2 regions of the Roseovarius sp. E0-M6 genome follow, and region 1 is predicted to be linked to the other one. Evidence: riboswitches for the same ligand, from Rfam matches in the RefSeq annotation. Region 1 holds a riboswitch; the other holds the start of a gene.

Region 1 (9,712 bases):
TGGGCAAAAGGACGGTCTTTGGCACGTCGATACCACGGCGGGCACATGCCGCGCCCGCAACGTGGTGCTTGGGACGAACGCCTATACGGATGACCTTTGGCCGGGGCTTGAGCGGTGTTTGACGCGCATCCCGTTCTTTCAAATCTCGACCGAGCCGCTGGGCGCGCGGGCCGCACATATCCTGCCCGGCGGGCAGGGGTTGTGGGACACCGGCACGATCATGTTTTCCCTGCGTCGCGACGCCGAGGGGCGGTTGATCATCGGCTCGATGGGGGAAGTGGTGGGCACGGCTCAGTCGGGCCTGTCGTGCCGTTGGGCGAGGCGGAAACTGCGACGGCTTTTTCCCGATCTCGGCGATGTCGCCTTCGAGGAGGCATGGCATGGCCAGATCGCGATGACACCGGATCACCTGCCGCGTATCCTACGGCTTGAGGAGGGGCTTTATGCACCCATCGGGTATAACGGCCGGGGCATCACGACGGGCACGATTTTCGGGCACGCCATGGCCGATTTGATGAGCGGCGGCGACCCCGATTGCCTGCCGTTGCCGGTGACGGCACCTGAGCGGGACCGTTTGGCCCCACTCATGTCGCCGCTTTACCGTGCAGCATTCGTGGCCAACCAGATGTGGAAGAGCCTTTAGTGTCGACGCTCAGAGCGTGCTCGCCTGATACTGTGAGCGGGCGAGCCATTCCGGGTTGACCTCGATCCCCCAGCCGGGGGCATCGGTGACACGGGCGTGACCGTCCTCGATGGTGAACGGGTCTTCGACGAAAAGCCCGTCCTGCCACGGGTAATAATCGTCGCCCTCAATCGAGAATTCGAGATACTTGCCCGCGTTCGGGATGGCACGCAACAGGTGCATCGTGAAGAGCGTGACCAGCGAGAGGTTGGCGCAATGCGGCGTGACCGGAAGGTCAGCATTCTCGGCCATTCGGCAGACGCGAAGCGTTCGGGAGATGCCGCCAAGATAAAGGATGTCAGGTTGCACGATGTCGACCGCGCGCATCTCGATCATCCGGCGCCATGTGGGCAGGTCGCAATCCTGTTCACCTCCGGTGACGTCGATATCCAGCGTGTCGGTCACCTCTTTCGTCTGCTCCAACTCCCAGTAGGGGCAGGGTTCTTCGTAGTGGGAAAACCCATGATCCTCGAGCATGCGGCCCACCTCGATGGCACGGTCGGGCGAGTAGCAGCTATTCGCGTCGATCAGGAGCGCAGCGTCATCGCCCATGGCCTTGCGCATGGTCGGTATGATCTCTTCCGTGCGACCGGGCCATTCATCGCGGTTCCGGCCGACCTCGGCCCCGGCGCGCACCTTGAACGCGTCAAAGCCGAACCTGTCGCGCAGGCGCTGCATGCGGGCGGCCTCGTCGGCGGGGGTGATGTCGCGTTTCATCGAGCTGGCATAGGCGCGGATTGTTCCGGCGGAGCCGCCGATCAGTTCTGCCACCGGCTTGCCCGCCTGTTTGCCGCGCATGTCCCAGATCGCGGTATCGAGACCGGCAAGGGCGCGGCGCAAGTAGGAGCCGGGGAATTTATGTTCGCGCTCGGTCACGATATCGAGCAGGTCATCAAGGTCGGTCGTGTCCTGACCAAGCACCCATGGTGCGACCTGCCGGTGCAGCACCTGTGCCGTGATGTCCGAGTGATAGGTCGAGACCTGGCCCCACCCTTGACTGCCATCTTCGGCGGTGACGCGGACGAAGCCCACGAATTCATTGGCGAAAGTCTCGATCGAAATGAGTTTCATCTTGCGGCATCCCGTAATGCTGTAGTGTCGCCGCGAAGTGGTGACGATTCAGTCGTCAATGTCAACGCACGCTGTGGCTATGCGCGGCGGCGCTGCATGCGATCGCGCCAACGATACCATGCGACGAGCGGCGGCAGGAACCACGGCGTGCCGGTATAGAATGGCCGGGTGGCAAAGGGTAGGTCATCGAAGGCCGTAGCGCCTTCGGGCGTGCCCAGAACTTTCTGTCCGAGCCGCATCCCGAGATAGGAGGCCATCGAGACGCCGGTGCCGCAATAACCCATCGCGTAATGCACGCCCTCATGCCGCCCGACATGCATCACTTCGTCGAAGGTATAGGCAACGTGCCCCAGCCATGAATGCGAGATGCGCGTGCCCTGCAACTCGGGGAAAAGCGTGCGCATTTCCTCGTGGAGGCGTGGGCCGCTGAGGGCGGGGTCTGTTTCGCCCGCCGAGACGCGCCCGCCGAAGATCACGCGGCGGCGATCGGGCGAGGGGCGGTAGTAATAGACGACCTTCCGGGTGTCGCTGATCACGCGGTCGGTTGGAAAGAGCCGGTCCATCAGATCGGCAGGCAGCTCTTCGGTGGCAATGATATACGAGCCGATGGGAATGACGCGGCGCCGCAGCCATGGCGTGGCGGTGCCGGTATAGCCGTTGGTGGCGACGATCACGTCACGGGCATGCACCGTGCCTTGGGTGGTTTGGACGTCAAAGCCCCGGGCGGTGCGCGCGATGGCGGTGACGCCACAGTGGCCGGTGATCTGCGCCCCCGCGTCGCGCGCCGCCTTCAGCAGGCCTTGGTGATAGCGTGCGGGGTGAAGCCCCGCATCCTGCGGATAGACCACGCCCCCATGATAGAGATCGCTGCCCAGTTCCCGGCGCTGCTCGGCGCGTGGAACCGCGAATGCCTCGGTGCCGTCGGTATGAGTGCTTGCCTCGGCGTGACGGGCGAGTGCCTCGTAGATTTGCGGCGAGTGTGCGGCGTGAAAGCGCCCGGCTCGGTTGAAATCACAGTCAATGCCGAGCGTGCCAATACGGTCTTCAATCCAGTGAAGGGCGGTGCGGCTTTCATCCAGAATGGCCTGTGCCCGGTCGGCCCCGTGGCGGCGGGCGAGAGTTTCGAAGCCGGGCTTGATGCTGTGGCCGATCTGGCCGCCGTTGCGGGTGCTGCACCCGTGCCCCGGTGCGTCCTTGTCCAGAACAAGAGTATCACGACCGGCGCCAGCAGTTTCTATCGCGGCGTTGAGGCCGGTATAACCGGACCCCACGATCAGCACGTCTGTCTCCTGCGCAAGCGGGCTCGCGTCCGTGGTTTCCGCTGGCGCGGCCTCGTGCCAATAGGGGGCCGCCGTCCAGTCGGGAAGCCAGATCGACGCATCCGTGGCGGGGTCGGACATTATTATTTCCTATGATTGCGAATATACGTGACCGTAGGGCGGCACCGCGCGGTTGACAATGGCACGCGTGACCCTGTGCGCAGGGGTGGCAGTGGGACTTTAAATCGGCTAGGGCTTGGCGATAATCACGGTCAGGCGGAGAATGTGACATGCTGAAAAACGATCAACTTGAACAGTGGGACCGCGAGGCGTTTTTTCACCCTTCGACCCATCTGGCACAGCACGCGCGTGGGGAAAGCGCGGCGCGGATCATCCGCACCGCCAGCGGCGCGCATATCGAGGATCGCGATGGCACCAAACTTCTGGATGCGTTCGCGGGGCTTTATTGTGTCAACGTGGGATATGGCCGCGAGGAGATCGCAGATGCGATTGCCGCGCAGGCGCGTGAACTGGCCTATTACCATTCGTATGTCGGCCATGGCACCGAGGCGAGCATCACTCTGGCCAAGATGATCCTCGACCGCGCGCCGCAAGGGATGTCCAAGGTGTATTTCGGCCTTGGCGGGTCCGATGCGAACGAGACGAACGTGAAGCTTGTCTGGTATTACAACAACATTCTGGGCCGCCCGGAGAAGAAGAAGATCATCTCGCGCTGGCGGGGCTATCACGGGTCGGGTCTTGTCACAGGGTCGCTGACCGGGCTCGAGCTTTTCCACAAGAAGTTCGACCTGCCGGTCGAGCAGGTGCTCCACACCGAAGCGCCGTATTATTTCCGCCGCAACGATCTGGATCAGACGGAGGAAGAGTTCGTCGCCCATTGCGTCTCCGAACTTGAGGCGATGATCGAGCGAGAGGGCGCGGACACCATCGCTGCCTTCGTGGCCGAGCCGGTTCTGGGTACCGGGGGCATCGTGCCGCCGCCCGAAGGCTATTGGGCCGCAATTCAGTCGGTTCTGAAAAAGCATGACATCCTGCTTATCGCCGACGAGGTGGTCACGGGGTTTGGCCGGCTTGGCACGATGTTCGGGTCGGACCATTACGGGATCGCGCCCGACATCATCACCATCGCCAAGGGCCTCACCTCGGCCTATGCGCCGCTTTCGGGGTCGATCGTGGGCGACAAGGTCTGGAAAGTGCTTGAGCAGGGCACGGATGAAAACGGCCCCATCGGGCATGGCTGGACCTATTCGGCGCACCCCATCGGCGCGGCGGCGGGGGTGGCGAACCTGCGGCTGATCGACGAGTTGAACCTTGTGCAGAATGCCGGTGAGGTGGGCGCCTATCTCAATGCCGAGATGCAGAGCGCGCTGGGGGACCATGCCCATGTCGGCGACGTGCGCGGCGAAGGGATGCTTTGCGCGGTTGAATTCGTCAAGGACCGCAACGATCGCGTATTCTTTGATCCGTCGCAGAAGATCGGTCCGCAGGTGTCGGCAAAGCTTCTGGAGCAGGACAACGTGATCGCACGGGCGATGCCGCAGGGGGATATCCTTGGGTTCGCACCTCCCTTCTGCCTGACCAAGGAGGAGGCCGATACGGTGGTCGCCGCCACAAAGCGCGCCGTCGAGACTGTTCTCGGCTGAGCCTGCCCGATAGATCCGAACCAATGACAAGGGCCGGAGCGATCCGGCCCTTTTGCGTGTCGGCGGCCGCGCGACGGGCGCAGGCCCGCGCCGCCATAGGTCAGCTTTGGTCAGACCCGGACGATGACGCGGCCTCTTCGTTGCGCTCGGCTTCGGCCTGTTCGGCGGCCCATTCGCCCGCGGCCTCAACGGCCACGGTCGAGGCGGTGGGCAGCATGTTCAGGTAGCTTTCCGTCTCCTCGACGGGCACCGTCGCGCGTTGCGTCATCCGGTAAAGCGCATAAATCGCGATCACGGCGAATGTCGTGCCAAGCGTCAGCCAAAACGCATGAGGGTTGCGCCATTGCATCGTCCAACCGGTCACGAGCGGGCCCACGATGGCCCCCAAGCCAAAGGTAAAGACAAGGCCACCCGATGCGGCGGGCATGTCCTCGGCCGAGAGGGAGTCGTTCGTGTAGGCCAGAAACAGCGCATAAAGCGGCGTCGTGACCCCACCGGCAAAGAAGGCGGCGGCCATCAGGGCCCATAGCCCATCGCCGCTGATCCATCCTATGGCGCAGGAGACCGCGCCCAGCGTGGCCGCCCCGAAGATCAGCTTACGGCGATCCATCCGGTCCGACAGCCATCCGATCGGGTATTGCAGAAGCAGTGCCCCGGCAAACAGCATCGCGACGAACAAGGCGATTTGCGATGCTGTAAGCCCGATCTGACTGCCGAATACTGCGCCCATGCCGGATTGTGTCGCGTAGACGCTTCCCAACAGAAAAATCCCGACCGTGCCAAGTGGCGAGCCCACGAAGAGATTCTTCAGCGACATCGGGCGCGCGACTTCGACGATCGGCACCGGCGTGACCGACAACAGGATCGGCGCGAACGAAATCGACACCAGTATCGAGGCCGCGATGAACAGCGCCGACGTTGCGGCATCGCCCAGCGTCAAGAGCCCTTGTGCCCCGATGATCCCGAGCGTCTGCGCGATCATGTAGGCCGAGAGCACCTTGCCGCGCGTTTCATTTGTGGAGGCGTCATTGAGCCAGCTTTCGGCCGTGACATAGATGCCCGACATGCAGAAGCCGACAAGTATCCTGAGCAAGGTCCATGCCCATGGCTCGGTCAGGAGCGGCAGTGCGATCAGGCCCGCCGACATGAAGCTGCCGAGCGCGGCGAAGACACGCACATGTCCGACACGCTGTATCAAAACCGGAGTAAAGCGCGCGCCCGACAGGAAGCCCAGAAAATACCCCGACGTGACAACAGCCAGCTCAGATGCCGAAAACCCCTCGATCCCGCCGCGCAGGCCGATCAGGGTAAAATGCATGCCATTTCCCAGCATGATAAGCACGATGCCGAGAAGAAGAGCCCAAACTCCGGATAACAACTTGATCATGAAAGGCCCGCCTTTGCGAGGTTCCTGTGGTCACTGGATCGGTGCAAGCTCTGCGCACATGCTGCACTGCAGTATACGGATTCGCACATGGACAAGATACATTTTGCGACACCACGCAGCCCATACCGTCAATGATCTTATTAGATGCGTAGAAACTGTGCAGAGTGGACCGTTCCTGCCTGTTTTGCGCCCCTTCTTGCAGTGACCGGGGGCGAATGCGGCATTGAAGGAGAGCGTGGCGCGAAGGTGAAACCACCGCACCCGATACCGGCCTTTCAGGCGTATCGGCCTTGCCATGACGCGCGGAACAAATCGGCGTTCATCCGGGACCGGGGCCTATCGTAGGAGCCATATGACCCGAATTTTCTCTTTCCTCGTGACAGGACTCGCGCTAAAGCCGGGGAGCTTCGGTCCGGGCGCATATGTCCGGGTAATAGGGAACGCGGTGCGGTGCATGCAAATGCGCCAATTCCGCGACTGCCCCCGCAACTGTAGGCGGTGAGCGAAGCCGGATGTATGTCACTGCCGCGTCTTGGGCGTGGTGGGAAGACCCGGCCAAGCGTTGACCCGCAAGTCAGGAGACCTGCCGAGGTGATCACCCTATCCGGGCGCGGGGCGCGCCGTGGATAACGGACCTTTCCGTAGTGGTGGCAATCGCACCGTCTGCGGGAGCCCTGAATCCTTTCCGCAGATATACACAAGTCAATCGCCCGCGCGGCGATCGGAAGGGACTACAGGACATGACACGCAAGACATTTGCGGCCCTCATGGGCACAACAGCCATCACATTCATGCAGCCGGCAACGGCACAAGAGGCATTCGACCTTGATACGATCGTCGTGTCGGGAAGCCTTTCGCCCATCGAAGCCGAGCGCAGCGGCGCATCGGTCAATGTGGTCGACGCCGAGAAACTGAGCACCACGGACACGACCGTGATTGACCGGCTTGACCGGTTGCCGGGCGTCAGCTCGACCGCGAATGGCGGGTTGGGCGCGTCCAGCAACATCCAGATTCGCGGCCTGCCGGCCCGCTATGTCAGTGTGCGGGTCAATGGCATCGACGTGGCGAACCCTTCGGGCGTGCAGAACCAGTTCAATTTCGGCGGGCTCACGCCCTCGGGGATCAGCCGCATCGAGGTGCTCAAGGGCTCGCAATCCGCGCTTTACGGTTCCGAAGCCATAGCCGGGCTGATCGACATCACCAGCTATCGCCCGCAAGAGCTTGGCTTTTCCGGGGACTTCACGGCCGAAGCCGGAGGCAACGAGACGTATCAGGGCACGCTCAACATGGGCGTCAAGAGTGTGCGGGGCGAGATTGCGCTGACCTACGGGCGCACCACCTCAGAAGGAATTTCGGCACGGGCGGGAGACCCGGAAAAAGACGGCTTCGAACAGGATACGCTCATCCTTTATGGCGAATATGACCTGAGCGACAACGTGACATTGGGCGCCACAGCTTTCTATCGCGACGGGTCGGTTGAGATTGACCGCTCTGCGACCAACAACAGCGGCGAGGTCGATACCGAGGAAACCGGATATCGCGTCTTTGGCGAGGTCCGCACCGGACCGGTCACCCATACCCTGAGCTTTGCGTTTTTTGATATCGCACGCCGTGATCCGGGCGGCTTTACCCCCCGTTTTGACGGAGAACGCCGCCAATTCTCATATCTGGGCAGCTATGAGATCAGCCCGACGACCACCTTCAACTTCGGGTTCGACCGGACCGAGGAAGAGTTTCAGGCCGGGGCCGTGGGCGATAACGACACAAATTCGGTGCAGGCCGAACTTCTGTTCAGCCCTTCGGATGCGTTGGATGTTTCGGCCGCGATACGCCATGACGACGAATCCGATTTCGGCGGCAAGACGACGGGCCGTATCGCCGCTGTGTGGCGCCCGGTTCAGGATCTCGCCTTTCGCGCGGTGGCCGGAACAGGGTTTCGCGCGCCTTCGCTTTTTGAGCGGTTCAGCGGATTTGGCGATCCTACCCTGGAACCCGAAGAGAGCATCAGCTACGAGTTGGGCGTCGAAAAACGCTTTGGCGACGCGGGCTTTGTCAAGGCAACCCTGTTTCACACCGAAATCGACGATCTGATCCAGTTCGACACGACCGCCGTGGCCTGTGGCAGCGGTTTCGGCTGCTATAATCAGGTGCCGGGCACGACCACGTCCAAAGGGATCGAGCTTTCGGGGGAATATGCTCTGAACGGCGCAGTCACGGTCTATGGCAACTATACCTATACCGATGCTGAAACGAACGGTGCGCGCCTGACGCGGACGCCCAAGCATGATGTCACGCTGGGCATCACGGGTGAGATCGGTGAGCGCGTCACAGCCGAGGCCGATATCCGTCACGTCGCTGATATCGTGCCAAGCGCCTTTGCCCCCGCCAACAACAAGGTCGGGGACTATACACTGGTCGGGGCGGGTGTGACCTTCGCCGTGACCGACCGGGCCGAGGCCTATCTGCGTGTCGAGAACCTCTTTGACGAGGATTACGAGACGGCCGGCGGGTTCAACACACCGGGGCGCACAGCGTTCGTCGGGGTCCGTGCGTCCTTCTGAGATCATAGGCCGTTTCGCGGCGCTGGCCTTGGTGGCCGGTGCCGCGACAGGCTATGCGGCAGATGCCGCAGCCGGGACGCCCGAGCGCGTGGTGTCGATGAATCTTTGCACAGATCAGCTTGCCATGATGCTGGCGGCAGAGGGTCAGCTTTATTCGATCTCGGACATCGCGCAGGATCCGCTGATGTCCCCCATGGTCGAGGAGGCGCGCGCCTATCGCGTCAATCATGGACTGGCCGAAGAAATCTACCTGATGCAGCCCGACCTTGTGCTGGCCGGACAATATACCAATCTTGCAACTGTTGAAATGCTGCGCCGCTTGGGGATCCCGGTGGCGATTTTCGACACGACCAGAGGTCTGGACCAAGTGGCGGCGCGGATCGCCAAGATGGGATCGGTGCTGGGCCGTGAGGACGCGGCGCAGACCATGATCGACGAGTTCGAGTCCCGTCTGACCGAACTTCGGGCTGGGGATGGCCCGCGTCCCGAAGCGGTGCTCTATTATGCCAATGGGTATACCTTGGGCGGTCAGACGCTGGCGGGCGATATCCTTGAGGCGGCGGGATTTGAAAATGCCGCTCTGCGTGCCGGCTATGCGTCGGGCGCGCGGATGCCGCTTGAGGTTTTGGCGGCGCTTGACCCCGATATCGTGATCACCGCGCAAAAATATCCCGGCGCGTCGCGGTCGGAAGCCATTCTGCAACATCCTGTGGTCAAGGAGTTGCGCGGCGCAAACGGCACGGCGGCGATGACTGACAGTGATTGGGTCTGCGGCACGCCGTTCGTGTTGCGCGCGATCGAGGAACTGGCTCAAGCACGCAACGCGCTCGGCCCGCTCAAGGGCACGGACGAATGACGCGGGTCTTGGTCCCTCTTGCGTGTGTCGTGGCGCTTCTTTTTGCGGGCTCGCTCATGGTGGGGCCGGCGCAGGTGGGTTGGGCCGAGAGCCTGCGCGCTCTTATGGGCGGGGGCGAGGGGCCTTTGCCGATGATCATGCGTGAAATCCGCCTGCCGCGCGCCATCCTTGCGGTGCTGATCGGGGGCAGTCTTGGCCTTGCCGGGGCGGCAATGCAGGGGTATCTGCGCAA
Region 2 (6,320 bases), 740 kb from region 1:
ACCAAGCCCGGACATGACACCGGGGCGTGTCGTGCGCTTCGCCGCTGGCTTGATCCGATCCACGAGCGCATTGCCCGCATCTATGTCGACGCCCGCATCCGCATAGGTGATGCCGTTCTTCTTCTGGCTCATACCGTGCCCTCTCGTCCGATCTGGCCTGCCTCTATCCGATAGACCGCACCCCCGCAATCGTCAAAGCCTTGACGCAGGTTCCGCCTGCCCCTAGGAGGCAAGGCAGGCGGGCCTGTAGCTCAACTGGTTAGAGCAGAGCGCTCATAACGCTTTGGTTGGGGGTTCGAGTCCCTCCGGGCCTACCATTTCCGCCACCGCTTTTTCGATCACTGCGGCGAGGCGCTGATCACGAAAAGCTTGCGCATGTGCTCGTGCAGGATCCACTCACCCGTCCACCCTTGGGGCAGGATCAAAAGATCACCCGGCCCGATTTCGCGCTCACGCGATCCGTCGCTGTCGCGCACCGTCGCACGACCCGAGACGATGTGGCAATATTCTCCCGCCTTGGTCCGATCCGCGGTGAAATGACCGGGCGTGCACTCCCAGACCCCGATCGTCGTGTGCCCGTCCGCCGAACTCCACAGTTTGACCGCCGCCTCCTCCTGACCTTCTGTCAGCGTGGTGGGTTTCGGTCCGAAGGGGCCCACATCGACACCGGCCAGATCGCCGAAGGTTTCAAAATTGATCATACACTGTCCTTTCCAGTCCTGTTGCGCACATCGTGAAGCTATTCCCGAACCGCTAAGGGACGGTTTCACCGCGCGACGATACCGCAAAATGCCATCCTCCGGCATTACCCGGACGCGCGCAAGCCGACTGAATTTTCTTGGCGCACTGGACACATGTGTCTAGAGTCGTGGCGACTCACCAAAGAGGGCCATCATGACGCTCGACACCCCAACTCGTCGCCGGGGCCGCCGCGCCAAGCACGCCGCCGCCGAGACCTCGGCCCGCACGGTCGATTACCGCAACCTGCGCAACCCCTTTCCCACCATGAACGTCTTTTCCGACGACCGGATCGAGGCGATGCACGAGGCCGCGCTCGATGTGCTCGAACGGCTCGGAATCAAGGTGCTACTCCCCGAGGCCCGGACGATTCTCGCCCGCGCCGGGGCGCATGTCGATGAAGATAGCGAAATGGTCTATCTGGGCCGCGACATCGTCGAGGCGGCGCTTGCCATCGCGCCCCGCAGCATCACATGCCGCGCCGCCAGCCGCGACCGTGACCTCACGCTCGAACTGGGCCGCATGGTGTTTCAGCCGGGCGCAGGCGCCCCCCACGCGACCGACCTCACCCGTGGCCGACGCCCCGGCACGGAAACCGATTTCCGGGAGTTGCTGAAGCTCACACAGGCGTTCGATGTCCTGCACATGATCCCGCCCCTGATCGAGCCGCAGGACGTGCCGATACATCTGCGCCACTACGCCACGCTGGACGCGCAATTCTCGCTGACCGACAAGCTCCCCTTCGTCTTCTCGCGCGGCACGCCGCAGGTCAGGCAAAGCTTTGAACTCCTTCAGGACTTCCGCGGTCTCAGCGATGATGAATTTACCGCAGAGTCGCATTGTTACACGATCATCAACACCAATTCCCCGCGCACGCTCGACATCCCTATGGCGCAGGGGCTGATCGATTTCGCGCGCGCGGGGCAGGTCTCGATCGTGACGCCTTTCACGCTGATGGGGGCCATGGCACCGATCACCGTGGCGGGCGCGATCACCCTCAGTCATGCCGAAGCACTGGCCGCGATCACCCTCACGCAATTGGCCCGCCCCGGCGCGCCGGTCTGCTATGGCACCTTCACCTCGAACGTGGACATGAAGTCGGGCGCCCCGGCCTTTGGCACGCCCGAGCATTTCCGCGCCTCGCTCGCGGCGGGGCAACTGGCGCGCAAGCTGGGGCTGCCGTGGCGCTGCGCCTCCGGGTCCGCCGCCAACATCAACGATGCGCAGGCCGCGAATGAAACCCAGTTCGGCAATTGGGGGTGCTTCCTTGCCGGGGCCACCGTGGTGGTCCACTCCGCCGGCTGGCTCGAAGGCGGGCTCACCGTCTCCTACGAAAAGCTCATCACCGATCTCGAAGTGCTCCAGATGGTCGCCGAGCTTTGCGCCGGAGCCCAAGCCGGCGACGCGGAAATCGGCCTGGACGCATTGGCCGAGGTTAAGCCCGGCGGCCATTTCTTCGGTGCGGCGCATACGATGGAGCGTTATCAGACCGAATTCTACGAACCGCTCATCGGGGATTTGTCGAATTTCGGCACATGGACCGAACGCGGCGCGCTCGATGCGTCGGCCCGCGCCACCGCCAAGTGGCAAGAGATCGTGCATGCGGCCCCCGACCCGATCTGCGATCCCGACCGGCTGGAAGCGTTCCGCGACCGCGTGGCGCGGCTTACCCGTGCGGGCGGCGCCGCGCCCGAAAGTTGAACCTTTCGACGTGGGGTGCATCCCGATATGACGCACCGACGCGATACCGACGTGGATACCGACGTGGATACCGACAGCGAAAATGCCCCCGACACCGGCCCCGCGCCCCACGCCAAGGTCAGCCGTCAGGACTGGCTTGATGCGGCGCGAAAGGTGCTGATCGAGGACGGCGTGAGCGAGGTCAAGATCCTCACGCTCGGCCGTCGGCTCGGCGTCTCGCGCTCCAGCTTCTACTGGTATTTCATCTCCCGTCAGGATCTGCTCGACGCGCTTCTGGCAGACTGGGAATCCGCCACCACGGCCCAGCTCGTGGCGCATTGCGACTTGCCCGCCGCCGCCATCACGCAAGCGGTGGCTCAGTTTTTCAGATGCTTTATTAACCCATTGCTTTTTCAACAGAAACTTGACTTCGCTATTCGCGAGTGGTCACGCCGCGATGCCACCGTTCACGCCAAGATGGCCGCGAATGACGCGATCCGTCAGGCCGCGATCCAGTCCATGTTCGAGCGCCATGGCTACCCCGCGGACGAGGCCGACATCCGCGCCCGCATCCTGTATTATCAGCAGATTGGCTATTATGCGCTCGATATAGATGAACCGCTGGCCGACCGTCAGGGACGGGTTGCGGGCTATCTCTATGGCTTCACCGGTCGCCATCCGTCACAGGCCGAGGTCGATGAGGCCGTGACCTATGCCGAGAAACATGCGAAATAGCCCTCAACCATCTGCGTTCAAAAGATATTCAGTGAATAGCGCGCATTCGACCCCGGCGTCCGCGCGCTGCTGAAAACGCCCGTGTCGCTTCTCGCAGATACCCTACGAAGGCCTGCGCGGCATCGCTTTCCGCCCGCTGCGCCGCCGGATGCGCAAGCGCGTCGCGCGCCACTTGTGGTGTCACCTGCCCTTCGGCGGCAAACGCCCATTCAAGAAACCCAAGCCGCGCCATGGCCCGCGCCTCTGCACCATGCGCGTCGCTGTCCTCAAGCCCGTTCAGGATACGTGTCATCGTCATGTCTGTCTTCTCCCCGGCCACACCCCGGGCCGGATGGGGCGAGGTGAGATTTGGGGGCTTATGCCTTGATAAGTCTGGCATGTGCCGCCTTATCCGCCCCCCGCGGTTTGACGTTATCCCAAGGCTGGTTTCCGGGCTCGAAGGTTGGCCGATGGCCTGCGACGGGCACCTTCCCGGACCATGCGGTCCAGTGGTCTTACGCCTGTCGCCCCTTCCTACCGTTGCGGGGGCAGCGCCGGGCTTTCACCGGCTTCCCAATTCTCCGGCCCCTTGCGGGGACGGCACCCTGAGGCAATCAGATTAACCGAAGCGCACAACCGCGCAAGTCCTGATTGCGACCATCGAAGGCAATCTTTGCGCCAGATCACACAATATATGGTGGACGACGCTCAAAATGGCACATCATCTACACCTGTGACAAATCGCGCCACCACCTTCTTGGGCCCGGCCTTTTCAAAGGCGATCTCAAGCTTGTCGCCCTCAATACCCTCGACGGTGCCATAGCCGAACTTCTGGTGAAACACCCGTTGGCCGATCGTGTGTGCGCTCACCGCCTGCATGTCGATGACGCTCGATTTCGATTCGCGCGGTTGGCTGATCGGGCGTTCACTCGCCCGCGCCTGAAGCCTGCGCCAGCCGGGTGAATTATAGGCATCGGCCTTGGCCGCGCGCTCATCAAGTCCGCTCGAGGCGCCGCCCATCCCCGCCGCGCCATAGCCACCGCCATAAAGGCCGGGCGGCGTCAGGACTTCGACATGTCCCTCGGGCAGTTCGTCGATGAACCGCGACGGCAGCGCGCTTTGCCATTGGCCAAAGACCCGCCGGTTGCCCGCAAAGGAAATGGTGCAGACCTCTTCGGCCCGCGTGATGCCCACATAGGCAAGACGCCGCTCTTCCTCGACGCCCTTGAGGCCGCTCTCATCCATGCTGCGCTGCGACGGGAAAAGCCCGTCTTCCCATCCCGGCAGGAACACAGCGGGAAATTCCAGACCCTTGGCCGCATGCAGGGTCATGATGCTGACCTTCTCACCGGCCTCGTCGCTCTCGTTGTCCATGACAAGGCTGACATGCTCAAGGAACCCACCAAGGTTTTCAAACCCTTCCAGGGCCTTGACCAGTTCCTTGAGGTTTTCAAGACGACCCGGCGCTTCTGGTGTCTTGTCGTTTTGCCACATCTCGGTGTAGCCGCTTTCGTCAAGGATGATCTCGGCAAGCTCCACATGGCTCAGGCTCTTGTCGCCGGTCATCCGGCCCCAGCGGCTCAGATCCACGACAAGCTTGCCCAGTGCCTGCGCGCCCTTGCCCTTGATCGCACCCTGCTCGACCGCCTGCGCGGCCCCATCCACGAGCGATATTCCGTTGTCACGCGCAATCCGCTGAATCGTCTGTTGCGCCTTGTCGCCAAGGCCGCGTTTGGGCGTGTTCACGATCCGCTCGAACGCCAGATCATCGGCGGGCGAGACGACCAGCCGGAAATAGGCCATCGCATCGCGGATTTCCTTGCGCTCATAAAAACGCGGGCCACCGATCACGCGGTAAGGCATGCCGATGGTCAGGAACCGGTCCTCGAAGGCGCGCATCTGGTGGCTGGCTCGCACGAGGATCGCCATCTCATCCAGCGAAAAGGCCCGCATTCCGCGTGTGCCGCTCTGCATCGCCTCGATCTCTTCACCGATCCAGCGCGCCTCTTCCTCACCGTCCCAATGACCGATCAGGCGCACTTTCTCACCGCCCCGTGCGTCGGTCCAAAGCTCTTTGCCAAGCCGCCCCTTGTTGCCCGCGATCACGCCTCCGGCAGCGGCCAGAATATGTTCGGTCGAGCGGTAATTCTGCTCAAGCCTAACCACATGCGCGCCCGGGAAATCCTTTTCGAACCGCAGGATATTGCCCACCTCGGCGCCGCGCCAGCCATAGATCGATTGATCGTCATCGCCCACACAACAGATGTTCTTGTGGCCCTCCGCAAGCAGACGCAGCCACATGTATTGCGCGACATTCGTATCCTGATATTCGTCCACGAGGATATATCGGAACCAGCGTTGATACTGCTCGAGAACATCCGCATGGGTCTGAAAGATCACCACCATATGCAAAAGCAGATCGCCGAAATCCACCGCGTTCAACTCGCGCAGACGGGCCTGATACAGCCGGTAGAGCCCCGGCGCCTTGCCATCATATGCGCTCGCCTCACTTGCCGGCACCGTCTCGGGTGTCCAGGCCCGGTTTTTCCACTGGTCGATGATTCCCGCCAGTTGCCGCGCGGGCCAGCGTTTGTCGTCAATGCCCGCCGCCTGCACCAGTTGCTTGAGAAGGCGCAGCTGATCGTCGGTGTCCAGAATGGTGAAGTTCGACTTGAGCCCCACAAGCTCGGCATGCCGGCGCAGCAGCTTCACACAGATCGAATGAAACGTGCCGAGCCAGGGCATCCCCTCAACCGCCTCCCCCAGATGGCTTCCGACACGCGATTTCATCTCGCGCGCGGCCTTGTTGGTGAAGGTGACGGCAAGGATTTCGTTGGGCCGCGCCGTGCCGGTGTTCAACAGATGCGCGATCCGGCTGGTCAGCGCCTTGGTCTTGCCCGTACCCGCCCCCGCCAGCATGAGGACAGGGCCCGAAAGTCGCTCGACCGCCTCGCGCTGCTCGGGGTTGAGACCGTCAAGATATGGCATCGGCCGCGCTGCCATCGCGCGGGACGAAAGAGAGGCGCCCTCGAAGGCGTCGGAGTCGCTGAAACTGCTCATGGCGGGGATATTAGTCCGTCATTCAGATGAAATAAAGAGATGTTCCGCGATTGTTCGCATCTTCGCCATCATCCTTTCAAAGCGCCATCACCGCCTCGAACACATAAGCCACGAGCAAAGATCCGCAA

The links. Region 1 has a riboswitch for cobalamin ahead of V8359_RS05600 (TonB-dependent receptor plug domain-containing protein). Riboswitches for the same ligand answer to the same signal wherever they lie in the genome.
Region 2: it holds a riboswitch for cobalamin, as region 1 does, so the genes downstream of both, V8359_RS02235 (hypothetical protein) here and V8359_RS05600 (TonB-dependent receptor plug domain-containing protein) in region 1, are expected to answer to the same signal.

Annotation. Positions count from the first base shown of each region.
Region 1 is NZ_JBAPLA010000001.1:1,175,932-1,185,643, reverse strand. Features, by position in the region: gene V8359_RS05625 (NAD(P)/FAD-dependent oxidoreductase) at 1-643, shown strand, start outside; gene V8359_RS05620 (mandelate racemase/muconate lactonizing enzyme family protein) at 653-1,753, opposite strand; gene V8359_RS05615 (NAD(P)/FAD-dependent oxidoreductase) at 1,831-3,153, opposite strand; gene V8359_RS05610 (aspartate aminotransferase family protein) at 3,303-4,676, shown strand; gene V8359_RS05605 (MFS transporter) at 4,777-6,063, opposite strand; cobalamin riboswitch at 6,455-6,668, shown strand; gene V8359_RS05600 (TonB-dependent receptor plug domain-containing protein) at 6,804-8,624, shown strand; gene V8359_RS05595 (ABC transporter substrate-binding protein) at 8,611-9,480, shown strand; gene V8359_RS05590 (FecCD family ABC transporter permease) at 9,477-9,712, shown strand, end outside.
Region 2 is NZ_JBAPLA010000001.1:433,834-440,153, reverse strand. Features, by position in the region: gene purM (phosphoribosylformylglycinamidine cyclo-ligase) at 1-132, opposite strand, end outside; tRNA gene V8359_RS02255 (tRNA-Ile) at 241-317, shown strand; gene V8359_RS02250 (cupin domain-containing protein) at 339-701, opposite strand; gene V8359_RS02245 (trimethylamine methyltransferase family protein) at 895-2,439, shown strand; gene V8359_RS02240 (TetR/AcrR family transcriptional regulator) at 2,467-3,153, shown strand; gene V8359_RS02235 (hypothetical protein) at 3,182-3,451, opposite strand; cobalamin riboswitch at 3,557-3,755, opposite strand; gene V8359_RS02230 (ATP-dependent helicase) at 3,841-6,192, opposite strand; gene V8359_RS02225 (permease) at 6,269-6,320, opposite strand, start outside.